4 regions of the Streptomyces sp. Xyl84 genome follow, and region 1 is predicted to be linked to each of the others. Evidence: riboswitches for the same ligand, from Rfam matches in the RefSeq annotation. Region 1 holds a riboswitch; each other region holds the start of a gene.

Region 1 (3,361 bases):
TCTTGATGGCGTCCCGGTAGCGCTCGTAGAAGTCCGGGTAGCGCATGGGGCGCAGGGTCAGCTCGAAGCCCGGGTCGAGCAGGTTGGTGGTGCGGCTGGTGCTGGTCATCACTGGCAGGCCTCGCAGGACTCGGGGTTCTCAAGGGAGCAGGCGACCGCGTCGGAGTCGGCCGGCTGCTGGACGGGGACGGTGGCGGGGGTCTGCGCGCGGGCCGCGCGGGCGATCCGGGTCGCCGGGCGCGAGCGCAGGTAGTACGTCGTCTTCAGGCCCTGCTTCCAGGCGTAGGCGTACATCGAGGAGAGCTTGCCGATGGTGGGCGTCTCCAGGAACAGGTTCAGCGACTGGGCCTGGTCCAGGAACGGCGTGCGGGCGGCGGCCATGTCGATCAGACCGCGCTGCGGGATCTCCCACGCCGTGCGGTACAGCCGCCGCACGTCCTCGGGGATCCACGCGAAGTCCTGCACCGAGCCGTTCGCCTCGCGCAGCGCCTCCCGGGTGCGGGCGTCCCACACGCCGAGCGCCTTGAGGTCGTGCACCAGGTAGGAGTTGACCTGGAGGAACTCGCCCGAGAGCGTCTCGCGCTTGAACAGGTTGGAGACCTGCGGCTCGATGCACTCGTAGACGCCCGCGATGGAGGCGATGGTGGCGGTCGGCGCGATGGCCAGCAGCAGCGAGTTGCGCATGCCGACGGCGGCGATCCGTTCGCGCAGCGCCGCCCAGCGCTCGGGCCAGGTGAGGTCCACGTCGTAGTGGTCGGGGTGCAGCACACCGCGCGCGGCGCGGGTCTTCTCCCAGGCGGGCAGAGGGGCGTTCCGTTCGGCGAGGTCGGCGGAGGCCTCGTAGGCGGCCAGCATGATCCGCTCGGCGATCCGGGTGGACAGCGCCTTCGCCTCGGGCGAGTCGAAGGGCAGCCGCAGCCGGAAGAAGACGTCCTGCAGCCCCATCGCGCCCAGACCGACCGGCCGCCAGCGGGCGTTGGAACGGGCCGCCTGCTCGGTCGGGTAGAAGTTGATGTCGACCACGCGGTCCAGGAACGTGACGGCGGTGCGGACCGTCTCGTCCAGCCGCTCCCAGTCGAGGTCCCCGCGCTCCGGGTCGGCGAAGGCGCCGAGGTTGACCGAGCCGAGGTTGCAGACTGCCGTCTCGCCGTCGTCGGTGACCTCCAGGATCTCCGTGCAGAGGTTCGAGGAGTGGATGACGTGGCCCGGTTCGGCCGTCTGGTTGGCGGTCCGGTTGGCGGCGTCCTTGAAGGTCATCCAGCCGTTGCCGGTCTGCGCGAGGGTGCGCATCATCCGGCCGTACAGCTCACGGGCGGGCAGGGTCTTCTGCGCGAGACCGGCCGCCTCGGCCGCGCGGTAGGCCGCGTCGAACTCCTCGCCCCACAGGTCCACCAGCTCCGGCACGTCGGCCGGGGAGAACAGCGACCACGGCCCGTCGGCGTCGACGCGGCGCATGAACTCGTCCGGGACCCAGTGCGCCAGGTTGAGGTTGTGGGTGCGGCGCGCGTCCTCGCCGGTGTTGTCGCGCAGCTCCAGGAACTCCTCGATGTCGGAGTGCCAGGTCTCCAGGTAGACGGCGGCCGCGCCCTTGCGCCGGCCGCCCTGGTTCACGGCGGCCACCGAGGCGTCCAGGGTCTTCAGGAACGGCACGATGCCGTTGGAGTGCCCGTTGGTGCCGCGGATCAGCGAACCGCGCGAGCGGATGCGGGAGTAGGCGATGCCGATGCCGCCGGCGTGCTTGGAGAGCCGGGCCACCTGGTGGTAGCGGTCGTAGATGCTGTCCAGCTCGTCCTTGGGGGAGTCGAGCAGATAGCAGGAGGACATCTGGGGGTGGCGGGTGCCGGAGTTGAAGAGCGTGGGGGAGGAGGGGAGGTAGTCGAGGCGGCTCATGAGCCCGTAGAGCGCGGCGACCTCGTCGGCGGCCCGCGGGCTGTCGTCCTCGGCGAGACCGGCGGCCACCCGCAGCATGAAGTGCTGGGGTGTCTCGATCACCTTGCGGGTGATCGGGTGCCGCAGCAGGTAGCGGCTGTAGAGGGTGCGCAGCCCGAAGTAGCCGAAGCGGTCGTCGGCGGCCGGGTCGGCCAGCGCGTCCAGGCGCGCGGCGTGGAGGCGGACGAACGCGGCGGTCCGGTCGGCGATCAGCCCCTCCCGGTGGCCCACGGCCACCGACTCGGTGAAGGTCGTGACCCCCTGCGAGGCGGCCTCGGCGCGCAGGGAGAGCGTCAGCAGGCGGGCGGCCAGCCGTGAGTAGGCGGGGTCCTCCGAGATGAGTCCGGCCGCCGCCTCGGTGGCCAGCTCCCGCAGCTCCGCCTCGTCCGCGCGGGCCGAACGGCCGCGCAGCGCGGCGGCGGCGACCCGGCCGGGGTCGGCGTCGGGGAGGTCGGCGGTCAGCTCGGTCAGGGTCCGCAGCAGCGCGGCACCGGGACCGTCGTTCTCCAGGTTGCCTTCGGCTGAGACCGGATCGGCGGGCGCGATGGTCACGTGTGGCTCTCCCTCGCTCGGCACGGGGCCTCACCGAGGGCAGGGGGCAGCACACGAGCGCACGCGGCGCCGCGTCCACCGGCCCATTCCGCGAGGCCCGGACGTCAGGCACCCGGACCGGACGGCCGGGTGCACTGTCGGCAGGTCCTCGGACTGACGCCCGTACACGGCCTCGAGGGCATGTGCGTACGGGTACACCGTTGCGGGACAGTTCCGGATTCGCACCGGATTCCCCTGCGACGACAGCGAGCATGAGCATACATCTTGTGCCGGGCGAGGGAAGCACCCCCATATGTTGTGCCGCGTCGACGCGGAAGATGTCAGTGGATGTCAGTGGCGGTCGGTGGCCGGCGGCGGGACTCCACGGGTCCCAGTGGCTGTCGGCGGGTCTGAGCGGCCGTCAGCGGGTGTCAGAGGGTCAACGCGTAGGTGAGCAGCGAGATGTCGTCCAGCTCCGGCAGCGGGTTCCAGTCCCGCTGCGGGGTGCGGACGAAGCCCAGGCGTTCGTAGAGGCGGTGGGCGGCGTGCATCGTGGGCTGGGTGGACAGCACGACCCGCACGCATCCCTCGGTGGCCCGCGCCCGCTCCAGACAGGCCCGTACCAGGGCCTCGCCCGCGCCCCGGCCGCGCGCGGCGCGGGCGACCGCCAGCATGCGTATCTCGGCCTCGCCGGGCCCGGCTATGTCCGCCATGGCGCCGCCCGACGGCACGAAGGCGACCCCGCCGGCCACCGCGTCGTCCGCGACGGCCACCAGAACCTCGGCGGCGGCCGCCCGCCCGGCGACGTCCCGCAGCGCGCCCAGGTACGGATCGTCCTCCCCGAAGTCCAGCAGCCCGTCCTGGAGATAGGCCTGGGCGGTGATCTCACCGAGGGTGCCGT
Region 2 (3,361 bases), 3.2 Mb from region 1:
GGTTCATCAGCGCGGTCGGCTCGATCCGGCAGGCCTGCGCCTGCATGGCCTGCGCCCGCCCGATCTCGGCGCCCTCACGGGTGACGAACGAGTTGAGGGACATGTTCTGCGCCTTGAACGGCGCGACCTTGACGCCGCGCCGCACCAGCCACCGGCAGATCCCGGCGGTGACGACGCTCTTCCCGGCGTCGGAGGTGGTTCCGGCGACGAGCAGACCGCCGCCGCGTCGAGCGCCGCTCATGACGCACGTCCCTTCGTCAGACGGTCGCACAGCAGCTTCGCGGCGGCGCAGGTGCCGAGCGCGAGCCAGCTCACGCGCCGTGAGAGCCGTACGGCCCGGTCGATGTCCCCCGCCTGGACGGCGCGCCCCCGGTCATTGAGCACCGGCCGGTGCTCCACCCGCCCCCCGTACGACAGTGTGCCGCCCAGCCGCACCCCGAGCGCCCCCGCGAACGAGGCCTCCACCGGCCCGGCGTTGGGACTCGGGTGCCGTCCGGCGTCGGCGCGCCAGGCCCGTACGGCCCCGCGCGGATCGCCGCCCGCCACGGTGGCCAGTACGGCCGTCAGCCGGGCCCCCGGCCAGCCCGCCAGGTCGTCGAGCCGGGCGGACGCCCAGCCGTAGCGCCGGTAGCGGGGCGACTTGTGCCCGACCATGGCGTCCAGGGTGTTGACGGCCCGGAAGCCGATCAGGCCCGGCACGCCCGCCAGGGCACCCCAGGCGAGCGCGCCCACCACCGCGTCGGAGGTGTTCTCGGCGACCGACTCGACGACGGCGCGGGCGATCCCGTCGGCGTCCAGGGCTTGCGGATCGCGTCCGCACAGGTGCGGCAGGAGCGCCCGGGCCGCCTCGACGTCGCCCGCCTCCAGCGCCCGCCCGATGGCGCCCGCCTCGCGGGCGAGCGAGGTGCCGCCGACCACGGCCCAGGTGGCGGCGCCGGTCAACAGGACCGAGCCGGCGGGGGAGTGGCGGACGGCGCGGGCGGCGACGGCACCCAGCGCGGCGGCGCCACCGGCGCACACGACGGTGTGCAGCGCGCCCCACCCGCGGTGGTCCCGCCACAGCACCCGCTCCACGGCGCCCGCGGCCCGCCCGAACACGGCGACCGGATGTCCGCGGCGCGGATCGCCGAGGAGCAGGTCACCGAGGAGGCCGGCGGCGGCGCCGTACGCGAAGACGCGATCGGCACCCATGGGTTCAGCCGGCCGCGGGGTCGGTCGGGCGGTCGGTGGTGGGCCTCGGTCGGCAGCCGCGCATGGCGATAGGTCCTCACTCAGGGTGTCCGCGCCCTGGTTCGACGAGACCGGCGGAGAGAGTTCCTGGCTCCCGGGGATCGTCCTCCCCGGTGACAGTGGCGGGACCGCGCCGGATTCGCACCGGCTTCCTCTGCTGCCGCCGTACATGGCCCAGGAAGTCCACCACGGTCCCGGAACACCCGTCAACTTGCCGTTGACCTGCACCGCGCCGGTGTGCCGAGGCTCATATCCCTGACGCGAGGCTGCCGCAGGGGCGCCGGAGGCGGGCCGGCGCGGCAAGAACCCCCGTGAGCGCCACGGAAGGGCTCACGGGGGTCGATGCCGAAGTCGCGGGACGCGGCCCCCGACGGGGCAGGGGCGCGTCCCTGTGCCTCAGCCCAGGATCAGGGAGATTCCGTAGGCGACGGCTGCCGCGCACAGCGCGAAGCACGCGTAGGCACCGGCGGTCGCGGCGAGGGCCGACTCGCCGCGGGTCGACGCGGCCTCCCGGCGGGACAGGCCCGCGATGCCCAGGGTGAACAGGGCCACGAGGCCGACGGTGACCACGAGGCTGACGCCGAAGACGGAGCCGATGGCTGCCCAGTCGATCTTCATCTCGATGCTGCTTTCTCGATTGCCGGGGGACGGGCGGGGGCGTCAGACCGCCGCGGCGGGCGGGGTCGCCGCGGCCGGGCTCGCGGCAGGTGCCGTCCCGAGCGCGGACGCCGGGGCCGGGATGGTGGCCGTGAGGCCGTCGGCCACCGGGGCCGCCGGCGGCGGGGCCACGGCGGCGATGGCCTGGGTCACCACACCGGCCGGCTCCTCGGCGTCGGCCCCGTTGACGTTCGTGTGGTCGACGACCTGGCGGCGGGAGATCTTCCAGATCGCGGCGCTCGCGGCCACCAGGAACACGGCGACCAGCGCGGTGCCCCAGTCGCCGAGACCGGTGACGGCCTCCGCGCCCGCGCCGACCACCGCGGCGGCCGGCAGCGTGAGCACCCAGGCGACGGCCATCCGGCCCGCCGTGGACCAGCGGACCGTGCCGCCCTTGCGGCCCAGACCCGCGCCCATCACCGAACCCGAGACGACGTGGGTGGTGGAGAGCGAGAAGCCCAGGTGGGAGGAGGCCAGGATGGCCGCGGCCGCGCTGGTCTGGGCGGCGAAGCCCTGCTGCGGCTGGAGGTCGGTCAGGCCCGTGCCCATGGTGCGGATGATGCGCCAGCCGCCGATGTAGGTGCCGAGCGCGATGGCGAGACCGGCGGAGAGGATGACCCAGGTGGGAGGGTTGGAGCCCGGTGCGACGGCGCCGCCGGCGATCAGGGCGAGGGTGATGATGCCCATCGTCTTCTGCGCGTCGTTGGTGCCGTGCGCCAGCGAGACCAGGCCCGCCGAGGCGATCTGCCCGACCCGGTGGCCCTTCTCCGCCGCCTTGCCGTCCGTCTTCCGGCCGATCGTGTACGACAGCCGGGTCGCGGCGACCGCGGCGACGCCCGCGACGACCGGCGCGGCGACCGCCGGGAGCATGACCTTGGTGACCAGGACGTCGCCGTGCACGGCGCCGACGCCGGCCGAGGCGATGGTGGCGCCGATCAGACCGCCCAGGAGGGCGTGGGAGGAGCTGGACGGGAGCCCGACCAGCCAGGTCAGCAGGTTCCAGAGGATCGCGCCGACCAGGGCGGCGAAGATGACCTCGGGACGGATGCCGGTCTCGTCGACGAGACCCTTGGAGATCGTGTTGGCGACCTCGACGGAGAGGAACGCGCCCACCAGGTTGAGCACGGCGGACATGGCCACCGCGACCTTGGGCTTGAGTGCGCCGGTGGAGATGGTGGTGGCCATCGCGTTGGCGGTGTCGTGGAAACCGTTCGTGAAATCGAACGCGAGTGCGGTAACGACCACAATCGCGAGGATCAGCGAGAAGCTTTCCATTTACCCAGGCAATCGTTCGAGCGTCATTGGCTCGTCGAACGTAGGTAACCCGGGTGAACGGAAGATGAACTGGGGCGGTCGCAGTGGTGTCCGATTCTGTGTCTTCCGCTTCCTGTGTCATCCGCGTCCTGGGTCTTCCGCCCTTCTCCGTCTTCGCCCCTTCGCCGGGGCCGACCCTCCCCTCTGCCTTCTCTCTTCC
Region 3 (3,361 bases), 1.9 Mb from region 1:
CCACCACGGCGGGCGTGTACACGAGGTCGCGGACGAGGTCGACCATCCCGCAGGCGTGGATCATCCGGACCGTCACCTGGCTGACGTCGGCGGGCAGACCCGCGAGGTCCGCCTCCGCGCGGATGGTGGCGAAGGACTGGCGGTAGATCGCGGCGCCGTCCTTCTCGTAGTCGTAGGGCGTCACGGTGTTCTTCTCGCTGCTCTCGGGGGTCGTACGGATCATGAGGTGAACGCCGCCAGGGCGGCGGCGAGTCGGGAGGGGGCGTCGAGGAGGACGGTACGGGTGTGCGGCGACGGCGAGGAGGAGGCGAGCGAGAGCCGGTAGCCGCCGCCCTCGGCCGCGACCAGGTCGACGTGGTCGGCTGCGGGCCGCCCGCAGCGGCGTTCGCAGCCGGACCAGTACACGGGCAGGCCGCCCGGGCCGAGCGCACCGAGGGCGGCGGTCGCGTCCGCCCGCACATCGGCGTGCGACTTGGCGCAGCCGGGCCGTCCGACGCAGGCGCCCACCCGCGGCCAGGCCGAACCGGGGCCGGTGACCAGTCCGGTGGCGGCGAGCGCCTCCAGTGCCGCGTGCCGCGCCGCCTCCTGCGGTACGGGGACGACGACCCCGCGCCACGGCGTCAGACGCAGTTCCCCGCCGGTGCGGGCGGCGGTCCGGGTCAGCTCCCGCCACTGCGGCGGCGTCAGCCGGCCGAGCGGGACGTGCACCGACAGGGCACGGCCGGCGGGCCCGGGCGGCGGGCCCGGGCGGTGCGCGGTCGTGCGCGGCTGCGGCGCGCACGCCAGGCCTTCGGCGGTCAGACGGCCGGCGACCAGGCGCAGCAGGGCGTCCGCGGGCAGCGGTACGTCACTCACCCGCCAGGCCCGCGTCCCCCGCTCCCGCGCCGCCGCCACGACCGTCTCGGCGGCCGCCACCATCGCCCGGGGCACGTCCCCGGCGGACAGGCCCAGCGCCTCGCCCGCCGTTCCGAGGGCGAGCTGCGCGCCCTCGCCGGGGAGGGCCCGTACCGTCACGTCGGCGCCGAGCGAGGCCACGTCGCCGCGGCCGTCGTCGAGGGCGAACAGGAACCGCCCCGACAGCGCCCGCGCGGGCTCACCGGCGCACAGCAGCGCGTCCAGGCCGGACAGCCACGGGCGCACGTCCCGCAGGCCGTTCGCGTCCAGACCGGACAGCGGGGAGGCGACGACGTTGCGCACCCGCTCGTGGCCGCGGGAGGGGAGCAGACCCGCCTCGTCCAGCAGTTCGGCCAGGGCCGGGCCGTCCTCCTCGCGCAGGGCCCGCAGTTGCACGTTGCCGCGCGAGGTCAGGTGGAGGTCGCCGTCGCCCAGGCGGCCCGCCGCCTCGGCCAGCGCCTCGGCCTGCCGCACGCTCAGCACACCGCCGGGGATCCGCACACGGGCCACCGCGCCGTCGTCCGCCGCGTGCAGCCGCAGCGTTCCCGGGCACGCGTCGTCACGGTCGCGCCCGGCCGGTGCGGGCCGGGACGGCGGGGGGAGGGCAGCCGAGGACATGGCGGCGAGCATACCTACCATCACATCGCACACATGTCCTGCCCTGCTGCGACGGCCCCTACTATGCTTCTCGGCGGATCATCCGGTCCGTCATCGCCACGACGGCGACAGGGGAGGAAGCCCGGTGCGACTCCGGCGCGGTCCCGCCACTGTGAGCCCGGTTCCCGAAGGAACCGGGTGAGTCAGGAACTCCCTTTCTCCGGCTCTCGGCCCGCCCGAGCAGCGGAGACCCCCATTCCGACACCACCCGGGGCGTGGACACCCCGAGGAAGGCAGGACGCCGTATGCCGCACCCAGCCGGAGACCAGCCGCCGTCCCCGCGGATCCTGCTCCTGTCGACCTCCGACACCGACCTGCTCAGCGCGCGGGCCGCGGGCGGTCCCGTCACGTACCGCTTCGCCAACCCGGCCCGCCTGGCCCTGGCCGACCTCCCGGCCCTCATGGCGCAGGCCGACCTCTTCGTCGTACGCCTGCTCGGCGGCGTCCGCGCCTGGCAGGACGGCCTCGACCTGCTGCTCGCCGACGGCCGCCCGGTCGTCGTCCTCACCGGCGAACAGGCGCCCGACGCCCAGCTGATGGCCGCCTCCAACGTACCCGTCGGCATCGCCGCGGAGGCCCACGCCTACCTCGCCCACGGCGGCCCCGCCAACCTGGAGCACCTCGCCCGCTTCCTCTCCGACACCGTCCTGCTCACCGGGTACGGGTTCGACGCGCCCGCGCCCGCCCCGAGCTGGGGACCGCTGCCCCGGGAGAGCACCCCGCCCGCGGACGGCCCGACCGTCGCCGTGCTCTACTACCGCGCCCACCACATGAGCGGCAACACCGCGTTCGTGCACGCGCTGTGCGACGCCGTCGAACAGGCGGGCGGGCGGCCCCTGCCCCTGTACGTCGCCTCCCTGCGCGCCCCCGAACCGGAACTGATCGAGGAACTGCGCGCCGCCGACGCCGTCGTCACCACCGTGCTGGCCGCCGGCGGCACCAGGCCCGCCACCGCCTCCGCCGGCGGCGACGACGAGTCCTGGGACGCGGGCGCGCTCGCCGCCCTGGACGTACCGGTCCTGCAGGCCCTGTGCCTGACCGGCGCACGTTCCGCCTGGGAGGAGAACGACGAGGGCGTCTCCCCGCTGGACGCGGCCGGCCAGATCGCCGTCCCCGAGTTCGACGGCCGGCTGATCACCGTCCCCTTCTCCTTCAAGGAGATCGACGCCGACGGCCTGCCCTCCTACGTCGCCGACCCCGAGCGCGCCGCCCGCGTCGCCGGGATCGCCGTACGCCACGCCCGGCTGCGTCACATCCAGCCCGCCGACAAGCGCCTCGCCCTGGTCCTGTCCGCCTACCCCACCAAGCACTCCCGCATCGGCAACGCGGTCGGCCTGGACACCCCCGCCAGCGCGGTGGCCCTCCTGCGCCGCCTGCGCGCGGACGGCTACGACCTCGGGGACGGCGACGTCCCCGGGCTGGCCTCCGGCGACGGCGACGAACTGATCCGCGCGCTCATCGAGGCCGGCGGCCACGACCAGGACTGGCTCACCGAGGAACAGCTGGCCCGCAACCCGGTGCGCATCCCGGCCGCCGACTACCGCCGCTGGTACGCCGCCCTCCCCGGGGAACTGCGCACCGCCGTGGAGGAGCACTGGGGCCCGGCACCCGGCGAGATGTTCGTCGACCGCAGCCGCAACCCGGAGGGCGACATCGTCCTCGCGGCCCTGCGCTTCGGCAACGTGCTCATCCTCATCCAGCCGCCGCGCGGCTTCGGCGAGAACCCCGTCGCCATCTACCACGACCCGGACCTGCCGCCCTCGCACCACTACCTCGCCGCCTACCGCTGGATCGCCGCCGCCCGGGACGA
Region 4 (3,361 bases), 1.0 Mb from region 1:
GCGCCGGTCCGTCCGGGTGAGGGCCGTCCGCGGCACAGGCATAGGGTCGGCACGAAGGAGCGCACGCACGTTTCCGACGTTTCCGAGGGAGCCCGCCGTGACCGAGCAGTCCGCCTCCGACGCCACGCCCGTGATCATCGACTGCGACACCGGGGTGGACGACGCGCTCGCCCTGCTGTTCGCCGTACGCCACCCGGGGCTCGACCTGCGCGCGGTGACCTGCGTGGCCGGGAACACGGACGTGGACCAGGTGGTGCGCAACACGCTGACCGTGCTGGAGCAGGCGGGCGCGCCCCCGGTCCCCGTCGCGCGGGGCGCCGAACGCCCGCTGATCGAGCCCCTGCGCACCGCCCACCACGTGCACGGCCGGGACGGCATGGGCGACCTCGGGCTGCCCGCCCCGGTCCGCCGGCCCGCCGGCGTGGACGCGGTGACGCTGCTGCGGCGCGAGATCCTCGGCTCGCCCCGCCCGGTCACCCTGATCCCCACCGCGCCGCTGACCAACATCGCCCTGCTGCTGCGCACCCACCCCGAGGTGACGCGCAACATCGAGCGGATCGTGTTCATGGGCGGCGCGGTGGCCACCGGGAACGCCACGGCGGTCGCCGAGTTCAACGTCTGGCACGACCCGGAGGCCGCCGCGGTCCTGCTCACCGCCGGGGTGCCGATCACGATGTACGGACTCGACGTGTTCGAGCGGGTGATCGTCCCGGCCGGTGACGTGCGGCGGCTGAGCGGGAGCGGCGAGGCGGGTGCGCGGCTGGCCGGCCGGCTGCTGTCCCACCGCGACCCGGTGACGAGCGAGGAGGACCCGGCGGGCGGTCTCGGCGACGCGGGAGCGGTCTGCGCGGTCGCCGACCCGGAGGGCCTGACCACGCGCCGGCTCCCGGTCGAGGTGAACCTCGCACCCGGCCCGGCGCGCGGCCAGACGGTCGTCGACCGCCGCGCGCGCCCCGGCGAGGCGGAACTGCACGGCGAGGCGCGCGAACAGCAACTGGTGGACGTCGCCCTGGACATCGACGTGGAGCGGTACGTGAAGCTGTACCTGGCCACCGTCGAAGCGGGCGGCGCGGGGGCCTAGGCCCTGTCGTCCGGTCCCTCGCCCGGGCGGGCCTAGTCGATCTCCGCGGTCCCGACCCGTACCGCCCAGCGCTGTTCGACGCGGGCCACCTTCCAGTACGCCAGCGCCGCCGCCCACACCACCACGAACAGGCCGACGATGACGTACCCCACGTGGTCGAGGTCGAGTCCGGCGATCCAGCCGGTGACCGTGTCGCTCAGGTCGAGCTTGTCGTGCAGGACGCCGACCAGCTCGATCGTGCCGATGAAGAAGGCGACCGCGATGGACAGGCCGGTGATGGTCAGGTTGTAGAACACCTTGCGGACGGGGTTCGAGAACGCCCACTGGTAGGCGAAGTTCATGAACGTGCCGTCCAGGGTGTCGAACAGGCTCATGCCGGCCGCGAACAGCAGCGGCAGGCAGAGGATCGCGTACCAGGGCAGCCCGGCCGCCGCGCCCGAACCGGCCATCACCATCAGCGTGACCTCGGTGGCGGTGTCGAAGCCGAGACCGAAGAGGAAGCCGAGCGGGTACATCTGGCCGGGCCGGGACACCGACTTGGTGAGGCGGCCCAGGATCCGGTTCATGAACCCCCGGGAATCCAGGTGGGCCTCCAGCTCCCGCTCGTCGTACGTGCCCGCGCGCATCGCCCGGAAGACCTTGAGGATGCCGACGAGGGCGACCAGGTTGAGGGCGGCGATGAGGTAGAGGAAGGAGCCCGAGACGGTGGTGCCGACGATGCCGAGCGTCTGGTGCGTACGGGAGTCGTCGTTCATCAGCGTGCCGGCGAGCTGGGCGCCGCCCGCCACCAGCGCGGCCATGGCCACCACCACGCTGGAATGGCCCAGCGCGAACCAGAAGCCCACCGACACCGGCCGCTTGCCGTCGGCCATCAGCTTGCGGGTGGTGTTGTCGATGGCGGCGATGTGGTCGGCGTCGAAGGCGTGCCGCATGCCGAGGGTGTAGGCGGTGACGCCGAGGCCGATGCCGAAGGCCTTGGTGCCGACCTGGTAGTGCTCGGGGACGACGAGCAGGAACAGGATCCCGAAGGCGACGACGTGCAGGGCGGCTATCACCGCCAGCAGGCCCGCGGTCTTGAGGGTGTCCTCACGGCGCCAGCGGAAGGACGTCCGGGGGGCCGCCCCCTCGGGGGCGGACGTCGGCGTCGGGACAGGCTCGGGCAGGGTCATCCGGTATCACGCTCCAGCACCTCGTGGATCACTTCGTGAGCTGCCGTGGCCGGTCTCCTGGCTTAGGGGTCGTGCGCCCGCCCTCCCTGCCTTCCCGGTCGTGCGACCAGTGGCCCGGCGGATGCCGGACGGAAGGGGAACTCCCCGATCACAGTGGCGAGGGCCGCGTCGGCTTCGCACCGACTTCCCGAGCACCACGGCCCGCCCACGGTAGAGGGACGGACCGTCGCCTGCATAGCTGCATACCTGCGCAGGTGCCGAAGATCACCCGCGGGTGCCTGCGAGGATGGGGGCATGCATCTCGTCCCTGCCGACCGCGCGGAGCGTCGCACCATCGACGGCCACCGGGTGTGCGACGCCATCGCGGCGATCGGGGAGCCCGGTCGCGTCCGCGCGTGGGCGGAGCGCTTCTCGCTGCTGGCCGACCCCAAGCGGCTCGCCCTGCTGCTGGCCCTGCACCGCACCGGCCCGCTGGCCGTCTCCGACCTCGCCGTCGCCACCGGTATGAAGGACCCGGCGGTCTCCCAGGCCCTGCGGCTGCTGCGCGCGGCGGGCACGGTGGAGGGCGAGAAGGAGGGCCGCGTGGTGCGCTACCGGCTGGTGGACGAGGACGTACGGGACCTGCTGGAGCACTGCGCGGCGGACACGGACTGACACCGCGGCGCCCGGCCCGGCGGCCGGGTGGGCGCCGGGTCCGGGCCACGGCGGCCCCGCCCGCTGCCACGGCGCTCCCGCCCGCTGCCACGGACGCCCCGCCCGGTGCCACGGCGCTCCCGCCCGGTGCGGCGCCCGTCCGGTGGGGCCCCTGGTGCCGCACCCGTCCGGTGCCGCGGCGCCCCCGTCCGGCGTGCGCGTCCGTGCCGCGTCCGCACTCGTCCGGCGACCGCCCCCGCCCGCTCGCCGTGGTCACCCGCCCCGCCGCCGCCCCACCCCCGTCCGGTCGTCCCCCTGTGCGCCGGTACGGCACGGCGTGTTGGCTTTTCCGGTGATCTGGACAGATTCTCTGTGTCGCTCCGACGCACACAGAGGAGACCGCGTGACCGACCGCACCGACGACGCGCCGCCCGACCTGTCCTCCCGGAGTCCCGACTGGTGGCGGCAGGCCGTCGTC

What was found. Region 1 has a riboswitch for cobalamin ahead of AC6I72_RS10640 (ribonucleoside-diphosphate reductase subunit alpha). Riboswitches for the same ligand answer to the same signal wherever they lie in the genome.
Region 2: it holds a riboswitch for cobalamin, as region 1 does, so the genes downstream of both, AC6I72_RS24555 (cobalamin biosynthesis protein) here and AC6I72_RS10640 (ribonucleoside-diphosphate reductase subunit alpha) in region 1, are expected to answer to the same signal.
Region 3: it holds a riboswitch for cobalamin, as region 1 does, so the genes downstream of both, cobN (cobaltochelatase subunit CobN) here and AC6I72_RS10640 (ribonucleoside-diphosphate reductase subunit alpha) in region 1, are expected to answer to the same signal.
Region 4: it holds a riboswitch for cobalamin, as region 1 does, so the genes downstream of both, nicT (Nickel transporter NicT) here and AC6I72_RS10640 (ribonucleoside-diphosphate reductase subunit alpha) in region 1, are expected to answer to the same signal.

Annotation. Positions count from the first base shown of each region.
Region 1 covers NZ_AP029182.1:2,505,130-2,508,490, reverse strand. Annotated here, with positions in the region: gene AC6I72_RS10645 (ribonucleotide-diphosphate reductase subunit beta) at 1-109, opposite strand, end outside; gene AC6I72_RS10640 (ribonucleoside-diphosphate reductase subunit alpha) at 109-2,481, opposite strand; cobalamin riboswitch at 2,604-2,740, opposite strand; gene AC6I72_RS10635 (GNAT family N-acetyltransferase) at 2,892-3,361, opposite strand, start outside.
Region 2 covers NZ_AP029182.1:5,663,186-5,666,546, forward strand. Annotated here, with positions in the region: gene AC6I72_RS24550 (cobyric acid synthase) at 1-241, opposite strand, end outside; gene AC6I72_RS24555 (cobalamin biosynthesis protein) at 238-1,191, opposite strand; cobalamin riboswitch at 1,291-1,432, opposite strand; gene AC6I72_RS24560 (hypothetical protein) at 1,627-1,848, opposite strand; gene AC6I72_RS24565 (inorganic phosphate transporter) at 1,891-3,162, opposite strand.
Region 3 covers NZ_AP029182.1:646,085-649,445, reverse strand. Annotated here, with positions in the region: gene AC6I72_RS02825 (precorrin-8X methylmutase) at 1-223, opposite strand, end outside; gene cobG (precorrin-3B synthase) at 220-1,524, opposite strand; cobalamin riboswitch at 1,589-1,724, shown strand; gene cobN (cobaltochelatase subunit CobN) at 1,797-3,361, shown strand, end outside.
Region 4 covers NZ_AP029182.1:3,551,679-3,555,039, reverse strand. Annotated here, with positions in the region: gene AC6I72_RS15375 (nucleoside hydrolase) at 98-1,081, shown strand; gene nicT (Nickel transporter NicT) at 1,114-2,250, opposite strand; cobalamin riboswitch at 2,281-2,464, opposite strand; gene AC6I72_RS15365 (ArsR/SmtB family transcription factor) at 2,545-2,904, shown strand; gene AC6I72_RS15360 (glycoside hydrolase family 13 protein) at 3,287-3,361, shown strand, end outside.